One region of the Neorhizobium tunisiense genome, then DNA from elsewhere that is predicted to be linked to it. Evidence: riboswitches for the same ligand, from Rfam matches in the RefSeq annotation. Region 1 holds a riboswitch; the other holds the start of a gene.
What was found. A riboswitch is a leader RNA that binds a small molecule or an ion and turns the genes downstream of it on or off. The one in region 1 is predicted to bind thiamine pyrophosphate.
Positions count from the first base shown of each region.

Region 2: linked by a shared signal. The riboswitch ahead of thiC (phosphomethylpyrimidine synthase ThiC) and the one ahead of thiM (hydroxyethylthiazole kinase) in region 1 are both predicted to bind thiamine pyrophosphate.

Region 1 covers NZ_JBDIUU010000008.1:95,985-102,724, reverse strand. Annotated here, with positions in the region: gene ABCW43_RS21940 (response regulator) at 1-1,762, shown strand, start outside; gene thiD (bifunctional hydroxymethylpyrimidine kinase/phosphomethylpyrimidine kinase) at 1,906-2,709, opposite strand; gene thiE (thiamine phosphate synthase) at 2,706-3,344, opposite strand; gene thiM (hydroxyethylthiazole kinase) at 3,341-4,141, opposite strand; TPP riboswitch at 4,192-4,287, opposite strand; gene ABCW43_RS21920 (heavy metal translocating P-type ATPase) at 4,401-6,731, shown strand.
Region 2 covers NZ_JBDIUU010000012.1:185,928-192,667, forward strand. Annotated here, with positions in the region: gene ABCW43_RS27855 (glycosyl hydrolase 2 galactose-binding domain-containing protein) at 1-36, opposite strand, end outside; gene ABCW43_RS27860 (DUF1839 family protein) at 33-1,016, opposite strand; gene ABCW43_RS27865 (amino acid--[acyl-carrier-protein] ligase) at 1,021-1,932, opposite strand; gene ABCW43_RS27870 (acyl-CoA dehydrogenase family protein) at 1,982-3,163, opposite strand; gene ABCW43_RS27875 (acyl carrier protein) at 3,165-3,416, opposite strand; TPP riboswitch at 3,596-3,728, shown strand; gene thiC (phosphomethylpyrimidine synthase ThiC) at 3,828-5,639, shown strand; gene ABCW43_RS27885 (lysine-2,3-aminomutase-like protein) at 6,396-6,740, opposite strand, start outside.

The DNA of each region.
Region 1 (6,740 bases):
GGAGCATGAGCGGCTGGTGGTGGGTGCTGCGGGCCAGGTGGCGATCGCCATCGATAACGCGCGGCTCTTCCGTGCAGCGGAGCGCGACCTTGCAGAACGCCAGCGCGCCGAGGAGGCGCTGCAGGCGTTGAACGCCAGCCTCGAACAGAAGATCGCGTCCGAGATTTCAGAACGCCTGAAGGCGGAAGAGGCGCTGCGCCAGAGCCAGAAGATGGAAGCGCTCGGCCAGCTCACAGGCGGCGTGGCGCATGACTTCAACAACCTGCTGCAGGTGATTTCCGGCAATCTTCAGCTCCTCGCCAAGGACGTCGCCAGCAACCAGCGCGCCGGTCGCCGGGTGGAGAATGCACTTGCCGGCGTGCAGCGCGGTTCCAAGCTGGCAAGCCAATTGCTCGCCTTCGGTCGCCGCCAGCCGCTGGAGCCCAAGGTCGTCAATATCGGCCGGTTCCTCACCGGCATGGAAGAACTGCTGCGCCGAACGCTCGGCGAGGATATCGAGGTCGAGACGATCCGTTCCGGCGGCCTTTGGAACGTGCTGGTCGACCCCACCCAGATCGAGAACGCGCTGCTGAACCTCGCGATCAATGCCCGCGACGCCATGGAAAACGGCGGCAAGCTGACGATCGAGGCGGGCAACGCTTTCCTTGACGACAATTACGTGCGCCAGCACGGGGACGTGCCGGCCGGCCAATATGTGATGCTGGCGGTGACCGACACGGGCACCGGCATGGCGCCGCAGGTGATGGAACAGGTGTTCGAACCGTTCTTCTCGACCAAGCCCGTCGGAAAGGGCACCGGCCTCGGCCTTTCCATGGTCTACGGCTTCGTCAAGCAGTCGGGTGGCCATATCAAGATCTATAGCGAGCTTGGCCAGGGTACGACCGTCAAGATCTATTTCCCCCGCGTCCAGCGCAGCGAGGATCTCGTCACCGACGCCGATTTCGGTCCGGTGACCGGCGGCAGCGAAACCATTCTGGTGGCGGAGGACGACGAGCAGGTGCGTGCCACTGTCGTCGAGCTGCTCGGCGATCTGGGTTATGCCGTGCTGAAGGCGAAGGACGCTGCGGGCGCACTGAGTGTTATCGAAAGCGGTGTGCCGGTCGATCTTCTCTTTACCGACGTGGTGATGCCGGGACCGCTGAAGAGCACCGAGCTTGCCAGGCATGCCCGCGAGCGGATGCCGGATATCGCCGTGCTGTTCACCTCCGGTTATACGGAAAACTCGATCGTGCACGGTGGCCGGCTCGATCCCGGAGTCGAACTGCTCTCCAAACCCTATACCCGCGAGGCCTTGGCGCGAAAGATCCGCCACGTGCTGAACGGCCAGCAGCATCGCAACCGGGTGAGGGCGTCGTTCGCTGCCAATCCGCCCGCCCCGCCGATCGGGCAGCGGCCGGTTCTGCCGCGCTATTCGGTGCTGCTGGTCGAGGACGATTTCCTGATCCGCATGAGCACGGCCGATCTTCTGGCCGAACTGGGGCATGGGGTTTCCGAGGCCTCGACGGCGGAGGAGGCAATGACCATGATTGAGGCGCGCAGCTTTGACGTGGTGGTCACCGATCTCGGCCTGCCGGGTCTTTCCGGCGGAGAGTTCGCGCAGCAGGCGCGCAAGCTATCTCCCGATGTCGGCATCGTGTTCGCGACCGGCAACGACCGCATTCCCGACGAGGCGGCAGTAGAAGGCGCAGTGCTTCTGAAGAAGCCCTACGGCAGCCAGGAGATCGCGATCGCCTTCGAGAAGATTGCAGCGCAGAAGGGCTGAGGACCGGTCGTCACCCTTATCGAGCCGATGACTATGTTCTCACCTTCAACCGCGAGAAAGCTGCCGGCAGCGCCCTTTCGGCGGCCCGGCATCAAGAGCTTTGCGCGCCGACGTGATCGGAGCCCTTCACCTTGAGAATCGCCTCACCACCACTCGTAAAAATGCGATACCGGTCCGTGGCCGGTGCCGACGGTGAGGGTGTCGGCGGCAGCGATAGCGCCGGCGAGATAGGTCTTGGCGATCGCGACCGCTTCAGCCGGCGAGGCGCCCTTGGCGAGTTCGGCGGCGATCGCGCTCGAGAGCGTGCAGCCGGTGCCGTGGGTGTTGCTGGTCGCGGTGCGTCTGCCCTCGAACCAGTGGATGCCGGCGGCATCGGCCAGCACATCCGGGCTATCCTCGCCCTCCAGATGGCCGCCCTTCACCAATACCGCCTTGGGGCCGATCTTCAGCAGCCGCTCAGCCTGGTCTGCCATTTGATCGCGGGTGGTGGCGATCGTCTCGCCGAGCAGCGCCGCGGCTTCCGGCAGATTGGGGGTGACGACGGAGCTAAGCGGCATCAGGCGGTAGGTGACGGCATCCACCGCATCGAGTGCCAGAAGCGGCGATCCGCCTTTGGCGATCATGACCGGATCGAGCACGATCGGCACGCTGTCCCGGTAGGGGCGTAGCACGTCGGCGACGATTTCGGCGATCTCGGCATTGGCGATCATGCCGATCTTCACCGCATCGACGCGCACGTCGAGAAAAATGGTGCGAATCTGGTTTGCGACGAAGGCGGCAGGCACCGCGTGTACGCCCGTGACCCCTTGGGTATTTTGGGCCGTCAGCGCGGTCAATGCCGCCATGCCGTAGGTGCCGCGAGCCGCGAAGGTTTTCAGGTCCGCTTGTATGCCAGCTCCGCCGGAGGGATCCGAACCGGCGATCGACAGGACGTTTTTGATGGTCATGCGCGAGCCCTTTCGATTTCCGCGGCGATCCTGTGGGCCGCCGCTTTCGGATCGGGCTGGCCGCAAATCGCGGACACCACCGCGATGCCCTTCGCGCCGGCGGCAAGTGCCGGGCCGGCATGTTCCGCCTTGACGCCGCCGATCGCGACGGCCGGGACAGGAGCCATGGCGACGATACGGGCGAGGCCGTCGAAGCCGATCGGCTGCTTGTGATCCGGCTTGGTACCGGTCGCAAACACCGGCCCGATGCCGACATAATCGACCACCGACGGATCCACCCGCCGCGCCAGCTCCTCGGTTTCCACAGAAAGGCCGAGGATCATGCCGGTACCGATGTGCTGCCGTGCCATCGCGGCGACCATGTCGCCCTGGCCGACATGCAGGCCTTCCGCGCCGATCGCGATCGCCGCCTCGACGTCGTCGTTGATGATGAGAGGCACGCCGGTGCCTGCCAGCACCGCCTTCAGCGCCCTGCCGGTTTCGATCATTTTTGCCGTATCCGCCTGCTTGTCGCGAAGCTGGACGATGGTGGCGCCGCCGGCGACCGCCAGCCGGGTCGTCTCGACCATGCCGATCCCGTGGCAGAGATCCGGGTCGAGGACGAGGTAGACGGAAAGGTCGAACATCTTGGTCATGCCGGGACGATCCTTGCCTGGGCATCGAGCGACTCGCCGGTCAGGGCCGCGAGGCGGTCAAGGAAGATGGGGGAGAAGAAGCCGGGGCCGGACGCGGTGAGGGTTGCTTCCTCGCCCGCGACGGCAAACATGGCGAGTGCGGCGACCGTCGCGTCGAAGGGCTTGTCCGTGCTGGCCGCAAAGGCACCGACAAGGCAGGTCAGCGAGCAGCCGAGTGCGGTAACGCGCGGCATCAGGGCCGAACCGCCGAGGATGCGGACCGAGCGTCGGCCGTCGGTGACGAAATCCACCTCGCCGGTAACTGCCACCACGCAGGCCTTCTGCTGGGCAATGGCAATGGCCGAGTCTTCGGCCGCCACGACGCTGTCGCCGCTGTCGACGCCATGGCCGCTCGACTGGCCGCCGGCAAGCGCAATGATTTCCGACGCGTTGCCCCGTATGACCGTCGGCCGCAACTCCATGAGCTCGGAAAGTGCCGCGCGGCGATAGGCAGTGGCGTAATGGGCGACGGGATCGAGCACCCAGGGCCTGCCGGCCTCGGTGGCGGCTTCGGCTGCCATCTTCATGCCGGCCAGGAAATCCGGCGACAGCGTTCCGATATTGATCGTCAGTGCCGCCGCGATGCGGGCGAATTCGCCGGCCTCTTCCTTTGTGTGCACCATGGCGGGAGAGGCGCCGGCCGCAAGCATCACGTTGGCGGCGATGTTCATCGCCACGAAATTGGTGATGTTCTGGACGAGCGGATTTTTGGCGCGCATGGCGGTGAGCAATTGGCCGGGGGTCTGTCCAAGGGGCATTGTCGTGTGCATGTCTGCCTCGTTCGGCGGGGCAGGCGCGGGGCGCAATGGTGAACGCCCGAACGACTCCCTCCGCCAGCATGATCTGGTTCAGGTTCTAAGGGTGCTTCTCAGCCCGGCTTTGCCGGACGCCCCTGTCTTCACCATGGCTTACAGCAAAGATAATGCGCTTCGCCAGCGATTTTTTCTGATTTTTGGCCTTGCAGCTCTAGTTGCTAGAGGTTGTAGAGACGGGGCTCGATCCAATGGGAAAGAGACGATGAACGCGACGACACAGGCACGATACAAGGTTGGCGGCATGGATTGCGCCAGCTGCGCGACGAAGATCGACACCGCGGTGCGCCGCATGCCGGGTGTCGAGGACGTGTCCGTTTCGGTGGCTTCAGGCACGATGACGGTGAAGCATGACGGGACCGGCGATCTCGTCGCAATCGAGAAGAAGGTCGTGGGGCTTGGGTATTCGCTCAGGGCCTTGGGAAGAGGCAAACTCCCGGTCTCCCCCCTTGCGGGGGAGATGACAGAAGGGGGTGGTGCCGCGAACTCAATGGCCGAAGAGCACGCCGCGGCACCCCTCTCTACCCTGCCGGGCATCTCCCCCTCAAGAGGGGAGATCGGCAAGGCGCACGACCACCACCATCATGACGGTGGGCACGACCACGCCCATCATGATCACGGCCACGGCACAACGGAAATCGAAGGCCCGTACGGCCATGATCACGGGCCGATGGACGGGCCGTGGTGGAAATCGGTGAAGGGCCGCCTGACCCTCCTGGTCGGCATTGCGTTGGCCGCGGCTTACGGGATCGGCCATCTCTTCCCGGCCTATGACACCTATATCTTCACCGCCGCAATGCTGACCGGTCTCGTGCCGATCGCACGCCGCGCCGTCATGGCCGCGCTCGCCGGCACGCCGTTTTCGATCGAGATGCTGATGACGATCGCCGCCGTTGGCGCGATCGTCATCGATGCATCCGAAGAGGCTGCCGCCGTGGTCTTCCTCTTCCTCATCGGCGAACTGCTCGAAGGGGTCGCGGCCGGCAAGGCGCGGCAGAGCATTCGGAGCCTGACGGCACTGGTGCCGAAGAACGCGCTTCTCGAAGAGAATGGCCAGGCCCGCGAAGTGCCGGCCGAGAGCCTTGCCGTCGGTGCGATCATCCTCGTTCGTCCCGGCGACCGTATTTCCGCGGACGGCGTGATCGTCGCCGGCGAAAGCGCGATCGACGAAGCGCCTGTGACGGGTGAAAGCACGCCGGTTGCCAAGGGCATCGACGACGCGGTGTTTGCCGGCACGATCAACGGCGATGCCGCCTTGCGAGTGCGCGTCACGGCAGCTGCCGAGGACAATACGATTGCCCGCGTGGTGCGGCTGGTCGAGGAGGCGCAGGAAAGCAAGGCCCCGACCGAGCGCTTCATCGACCGTTTCTCGCGTTATTACACGCCGGGTGTCGTTGCCGTTGCCGCTTTGGTCGCCATCCTGCCGCCGCTCGTTGCCGGTGCGTCCTGGAGCGAGTGGGTCTACAAAGGCCTGGCGATCCTCTTGATCGGCTGCCCCTGCGCGCTGGTGATCTCGACGCCGGCGGCGATCGCCGCATCGCTGTCGTCAGGTGCCCGCCGCGGCCTGCTGATGAAGGGTGGCGCGGTGCTGGAAACGCTCGGCAAGATCACCGCCGTCGCGCTCGACAAGACCGGCACGCTGACAGCGGGTAAGCCTCAGGTGACAGACGTGATCGCCTTCGGCCGCAATGCGGAGGACGTGCTGCGCTTTTCCGCCGCGCTCGAGACCGGCTCCAGCCATCCGCTCGCCGTCGCCATCCTCGCCAAGGTGGCCGATGACGAGGTGGAGGTTCCCGCCGCGACCGATGCCAGGGCGCTCAGCGGCAAGGGCGTTACGGCTGTCGTCGAAGGCCAGGAGGTTTTTCTCGGTTCGCCCAAGGCCGCAGCCGAGCGGGTGTCGCTGCCGATGGCCCATTCCCGGCGGATCACCGGCCTCAACGACGAAGGCAAGACCGTCTCGGTCCTGATCGTCGGCGGGGTCCTGGCCGGCGCCATCGCCATGCGCGACGAACCGCGCGCCGACGCCAAGTCCGGCCTCAAGGCGCTGACCGACGCCGGCATCAAGACCGTCATGCTGACCGGCGACAACGCCCGCACCGCGACCGCGATCGGCAAGGACCTTGGCATCGAGGTGCGCGCCGAACTGATGCCGGAAGACAAGAGCCGCATCGTTGGCGAACTGAAGCGCCAGGGCTTCGTAGTGGGCAAAGTCGGCGACGGTATCAACGACGCACCGGCGCTCGCTGCCGCCGATGTCGGTATCGCGATGGGGGGCGGCACCGACGTCGCGCTGGAAACCGCAGACGCCGCAGCACTGCACGGCCGGGTCGGCGACATCGCGGCAATGATCGAATTGTCGAAGCGGACGATGCGCAACATCTACCAGAACATTTCGATCGCGCTCGGCCTGAAGGCGGTCTTCCTGGTGACCACCATCATCGGCGTCACAGGGTTATGGCCGGCGATCCTCGCGGATACCGGGGCAACGGTGCTGGTGACGATCAATGCGCTGCGGCTGCTGCGGGTGAGGAGCTAGTCATCGGCC
Region 2 (6,740 bases), on a different contig from region 1:
GCTGATCTCTGATCCGATAGGGATAAGAAGGCTCACGCTGCCTCGCGGGCTTGGGTCAGCGTCGAGGCCAGGTCACCCATCAGCAGGTCCCAGGCATCGGCGGCCGGATCGAGCGCCGTTGCGAGCGGTTCGAATTTCTTGCGGGTGACGGCGCGGGCAAGCTGGAACTGGGTGGATTTCGCCACTTCCGAAATCCTCAGCGCCTGTTGTTCAGACTGGGCGAATGCCTTGTGGTTCAGCCACGCGAGATGGCTCGCCAGCAGTTCGAAATTGGCACCCACCTGCCGCAGCGTGTTGAACGCGTATTTGTGGAAGAAGCCGAAATCCCTGTCGGCGATCCGCTCAACCTGCGCCGGGAAGACCTTTGCAAACGCACGGATCGGATTGTCCTGCGGCCGCCGGGCAAAATGATGCCGGAGCAGCTTCCAGGCGGTTTCGCGAATGTCGCCGGCGTCCGGATAGGCGGCGGGGAACTTGGCGAATTCGGTATAGGGCAGGAAGGGTAGCGCCTCCGGGCCTGTGTTGAGTTGGAACAGGCCATCGAAATCTTCGCCGGAAAGGGTGAAGAAGCCGCCATTGTGGAAATAGTCGAGCTCGCCGCGTTCGAAGTCGAGGCGGTTGATGGCAACCGTGGTCTTGCCATGTTCCTGGCGATAGGCGACGCCGCGTGTGTCGGGCAGATAAAAGCTGTCGAGTTCGAGCAGCGTCAGCCGGCCGCGGCGGATCTGCTCCGCAACATGCCATTCCGGCCGGTCGAAGATCGCAAGTTCGGTGACGCGGATGCCGAACAGGGTTTCGAGATCCTCCAGCGGCACCTTGAAGAAGGTGAACTGGTCGCCTTCGAAATCCTGGGTCAGGGTGAAACCGAGCATGGCTTCCGGCGGCAGGCCCTGTGCCGAAAGCACCTCTATCCACAGATCGACGTAACAATTCGTCTCCGGCCACATGCGCTCGGCCGAATGCAGCGCATGCGTCCTGTAGTTCGCCGGATCGAGCGCCGGAAATACCGCCGTCATTGGATCAGCCCCAGAGCGTGGCGCGGACGGGTTCCGGCCACTCTTTTACGTCCAGACCGTGAGTGTGGAAGAGCGCAAGGGCGATGCGTTCAAGGCCGAAGCCGACACAGGCCGTGTGAGCGACGCTGCCGTCTGCGAGGTTGAGCCCCCATTTCAGGCCGAAACTGTCCTGATGATAGTTGAAGCTCATGCAGGCGGTGGGCTTGGCGACAGAGGTGATCGGGATCAGCAGCTCGAACTTCAGGTTCTGGTCGCGCTGATTGTTGACCAGCATCTTGCCGGCGCGGCCGAAGAACGGGTCGTTGGCGATGTCGATGGTGACGTCGAGGCCGACCGACCTCATCATCTCGACGCCGCGATCCATCCAAAGCTGGCGGAAATCGGTGACGTGTTGTTCGGTACCCATGCAGACATATTCGCGCATGCGGAACAGCTGCTGGCGGGCCGGATCCTTGGAGGGCTCGTGGCGGAAGCAGTAGCTCTGCAGGTCGAAGAGGCTGCCGCCGGCGGGCAGGTTGCCGCGGCGCGCAACGGTCGGATAGAGCGGATAGCAGGCGGCCGGCGTCAGCACGATGTCGGTCGCTTCCTGACCCTTGGTCCAGTCCTCCTCGCCGACCTCCATGCATTTCAGGAGGCTCATATGGTCGAGCTCGTTGCCGCAGAACGAGTGGACCGTGCCGGCGAGCTGCGGAAAGCTCTTCATGTAGCCGCTGGTCTCGAAGAAGGCGCGGTTCATGCCGGGCGGGAAGCGCATCGCCTCGGCACCGTCGGCACCGCCAACCTTGTCGATCAACCGCTCGAAGGCGGCGATGACGTCTTCGAACTGGCCGCTGCGGCCATACAGTCCGTCGACGCCCGTCTCGATCAGCAGGCCTGCATCGAACAGGCGGTCGAGAAAGGAAACTTGCATATCCATGGCTTTACCTCATTCTTTTCAATGGTTTACATCTGAAATGATAGGGGCGTCAGCCGAGCAGGCTGGTGTCCGGTTTCTGAACGAGCAGCATGGTCGACGTATTGCCGAGAATGCGGTCGTTGGAAATCATCAGCTGGGCGGAATGCGCATCGCGCAGATGCCGGCCGAGGCTGTAAGGCGTACCGTTCTTGTAGCCCATGATGCCGCAGATGATCATCGCCTGGTTGATGATGGTCAGGATCGTCTCGGAAGAGGCCAGCTTGACGTTGTTCATGGCGATCGAAAAAGCCATGGACGACAGCTGGTCGTGATCCGCCTTGGCATCCGCGTAGATCTTCAGGCCGGAGAGGATGCCGGCCTTGAGGAGCTGCAGCAGGTTCGAGGCTTCGGCGAGCCTCAGCGCGCCGGGCGGCTGGGTGCCGCCCGCCTTGCGGGCGGCGGCCCGCACGAAGGCCTGGGCGCGCAGTACCGCGTCGGCGGCGATCCCGTACCAGACCGCGCTCCAGAGGAGATGCGAGGTGGCGAGCATCGATTGCGCCGCGATCTCGGCGAACGGCTTTGGAAAGATCTGGACGGACGGCGCTTCGCCTCTGAAGAGAAAACCGTCCGAGCAGGTGCCGCGCATGCCGAGCGTATCCCAGTCGACGGTCTTCTGCAGGGTATACTGGCCTTGTCTGAAGACGGTCATGACCTGGTCGGTCGGAGCGGCGTTCTCGTTGGAGCGCGAGGTGACCATGATCGCATCGGCATGGGCGCCGTAGGAAATCACCGTCGCATCCTTCGTCAGGCGGCAGGCATCGCCCTCGACCTCGATCGCGCAGATCGAGTTGCGCATATTGCCGCCGATGCCGCCCTCGGTCGTCGCGGAGGCGACGAGAAGCTGGCGGCCTGCAAGTTCGCGCATGAAGTCCCTGTGCCATTCACTGTCGCCACCGTGTTCCACCAGGCTCGAAACCTTGATCTGGTGCATGGCGAAAACCATGGCGCTTGCGGCGCAGGCCTGTCCCAGGATGGAGCAGACCTCGGCGATCTCGGTGATCGAGGCACCCTCGCCGCCGAATGCGGCCGGGATCTGTATTCCGATCAGGCGCTCGGCCTTCATGGCATCGACCGCCTCGCGCGGGAAGCGGCCGTCATGGTCGACCTGGTCAGCAAATTCAGCCGCAACGGCTGCCACGCGGTGAGCGCGGGCGCTCAGGCTCATGTCGGCGGCAAAGGCGGGGAGGCTCATCTCAAGCGGCCTCGCGGGCTTTCAGGATCTGCGAAACCGTCTGCTCGATCGCAGCTATGCTGGCGAAGGACTTGCGGTTCAAAAGGCTGTCGGGAAACTCGATGTCGAAGGCCTCTTCGAGGCCCAGCATCAGTTGCACCGATGCAAAGGAGGAGAGGCCGGCCGCATAAAGGTCGGCGCCGTCTTCCAGGTCAGTCACCGCGACCGGAAGGCCGCCTACCCGTGTCAGCAATTCGCGAATGGTCTCGTTCATCTCGACGTCTCCGGATCGTTCGAATTCTGCGTTCATCGCTGGAGACTTTACTACGCAGGAAAGCATAAGATTCCGGTAATAAACGTCGTGAAGTTAGGGCTGCGGGATTCCGTAAAATCCGATCGATCGCCATCGGCATGGCTCGGCTTGACATCAACGGCCCGCGGGTTTCTGATGGCGCCATTCACCAGGGGGGTCCCGCCAAGGGGCTGAGATACTGCTGGTCGGATCGGCTTTGGCCGGCCGAGGCGCAGTGACCCGTTGAACCTGATCCAGTTCATACTGGCGTAGGGACGGTGCGGGCGCTGCGGTAACAAGGACGGGAAACCGTCCTTCGGATTCCGGGGTGTTTTTCCATCATTCCAACACTGGAACTGGGTCTCCAAACGTCAAACCTTGGAGCCTTGAGCCATGAATATCGCAGCCACCAAGCTTACCCCGGTCGTCACCACCGGCCCGCTTCCCGCTTCCACGAAAGTCCTGAAAGCAGGAACGATCCATCCGGACATCCGCGTGCCGATGCGCCAGATCGCATTGCATCCGACCTCCGGCGAACCGCCGGTCACCGTCTACGATTCCTCCGGACCCTATACCGCCGAAGGCACCGCGATCAGCATTGATGCCGGCCTGCCGCGCCTGCGCGAAAGCTGGATTGCCGCCCGCGGCGATGTCGAGGCCTATGAGGGCCGTATCGTCAGGCCGGAGGACAACGGCTTCGTGTCCGGGAGCCACCTGACGCCGGAATTCCCGGTCCGCAACCAGCCCTTCAAGGCGAAGGCGGGCAGGGCCGTCACCCAGCTCGCTTATGCGCGGGCCGGCATCGTCACGCCGGAGATGGAATTCGTCGCCATCCGCGAGAACCTCGGCCGGCAGGCGGCCAGCGAGCCACTCATCCGCGACGGCGAAAGTTTCGGCGCCCATGTGCCGGACTTCGTGACGCCCGAGTTCGTTCGACGCGAAGTCGCCGAAGGCAGGGCGATCATTCCCGCCAATATCAACCACCCGGAATCCGAACCGATGATCATCGGCCGTAACTTCCTGGTGAAGATCAATGCCAATATCGGCAATTCGGCCGTCACCTCGTCGATGGCCGAGGAAGTCGAGAAGATGGTCTGGGCGATCCGCTGGGGTGCCGATACGGTCATGGACCTGTCGACCGGCCGCAACATCCACAATATCCGCGAGTGGATCATCCGCAATTCGCCGGTGCCGATCGGCACCGTGCCGCTCTACCAGGCGCTCGAAAAGGTGAACGGCATTGCCGAGGACCTCACCTGGGAAGTCTATCGCGACACGCTGATCGAGCAGGCCGAGCAGGGCGTCGACTACTTCACCATCCATGCGGGCGTGCGGCTCGCCTATATCCCGCTCACCGTCAACCGCGTCACCGGCATCGTTTCCCGCGGCGGCTCGATCATGGCCAAGTGGTGTCTGCACCATCACAGGGAGAGTTTTCTCTACGAGCATTTTGAGGAAATCTGCGACATCGCCCGGGCCTACGACGTCTCCTTCTCGCTTGGAGATGGCCTGCGCCCGGGTTCGATCGCCGATGCCAACGATGCGGCGCAGTTTGCGGAACTGGAAACCCTCGGTGAGCTGACGAAAATCGCCTGGGCGAAGGATTGCCAGGTGATGATCGAAGGCCCTGGCCATGTGCCAATGCACAAGATCAAGGCCAATATGGACAAGCAGCTCGCCGTCTGCGGCGAGGCGCCGTTTTATACGCTCGGTCCGCTGACTACCGATATCGCGCCGGGTTACGACCACATCACGTCGGGCATCGGGGCTGCGATGATCGGCTGGTTCGGCACCGCCATGCTCTGCTACGTGACGCCAAAGGAACATCTCGGCCTGCCGGACCGCAACGACGTCAAGGTGGGCGTGATCACCTACAAGATCGCTGCACACGCAGCCGATCTCGCCAAGGGCCATCCCGCGGCGCAGGTGCGGGACGATGCGCTGTCGCGCGCCCGGTTCGAGTTTCGCTGGGAGGATCAGTTCAATCTCTCGCTCGATCCGGAAACGGCACGCTCCTTCCACGACGAGACGCTACCCAAGGAGGCGCACAAGGTGGCGCATTTCTGCTCCATGTGCGGTCCGAAATTCTGCTCGATGCGGATTTCCCACGATATTCGCGCCGAGGCGCAGAAGGAGGGCCTGGAGGCGATGGCCGCCAAGTATCGCGATGGCGGCGATCTCTATATGCCGGTGGGGAAGGCGTGAGCTGATCCCACGCCCTTCGACGTCGAGGCCAGGTCACCCCCCTCTGTCCTGCCGGACATCTCCCCCTCAAGGGGGGGATCGAGGGAGGCTTGCTCAGCGGTCCCTCTCTGATTTGTGCGACGGCAAAACGCCGACAGGGAGCAGAGTTCGGCAATCTCTCGGCGATCTCAAGGCTCCTGGTCGGCTAGGACCTTGCTTCTGGCCGATCTCCCCCCTTGAGGGGGAGATGTCCGGCAGGACAGAGGGGGGTATGGCGGGGTGCGCCTTCCGATGCTGTTTTGCCCGTGGATAATTCGCCGCCGCCTTCCAGCGTCTCCAATGACTTAACCGCTTCATCATCCCCGTCCTCCAGCTTTCGGCCTACAATCCTCCCGCTTCCGTCGCCGGAGTGTTTCGCGAGACGTTCGCGGGCAGGCGGAGGCCGGCGCCCTGGTTGGACCTGTAACGTGCAGGAAAGGTCAGGGAGGTGAAAGCCATGGGCGAGGGGCAACCCGAACCCTATCAAGCCTCCCCCTGGCCGCCAGGCCGGGTTCGGTTGAGCCGTGCAAGTGGCAAGGTTTCCCGAAAGGAAGCCGCGAACGAAGCCACGCAGCGAGGCGAGGTGATCACCTGTAGGGGCCGGAAGCCTCGAAAAGACGCCGAAGGCCACGCGAATGCGGAGCCATACTATTATTTATTATGAGGTTCCGCATTCGTGTGGACTCTCCAAACAAGCCAAGCCACGGGCGCACTTCGCCGCGTGAACAAGAACCCGTGTCACCTCGGAGGATACGCGTGCTCACCGCCGCGGAAATCGCTGACGGAATAACATCCGCCGTCGCCGCGTACGGCGCTTTCGCCGATCACTGCCTTGCCGTGGCCGCCTGGGATATCCAGGACATAGGTGGGCTGGCAGAGGCCGGAAATATTGCCCCGGAGCGCCGAGACGATCTTCTGGCCCTCGGCGATATCCAGCCGGAAGTGGCTCGTACCCGGGGCAAAGTCGGGATGGTGCAGGTAATAGGGCTTGATTCGGGTCTCGACGAAAGCCTTCATCAGGTCGCCAAGCACCGCTGGATCGTCGTTGACGCCGCGCAAGAGCACCGTCTGGCTCACCATCGG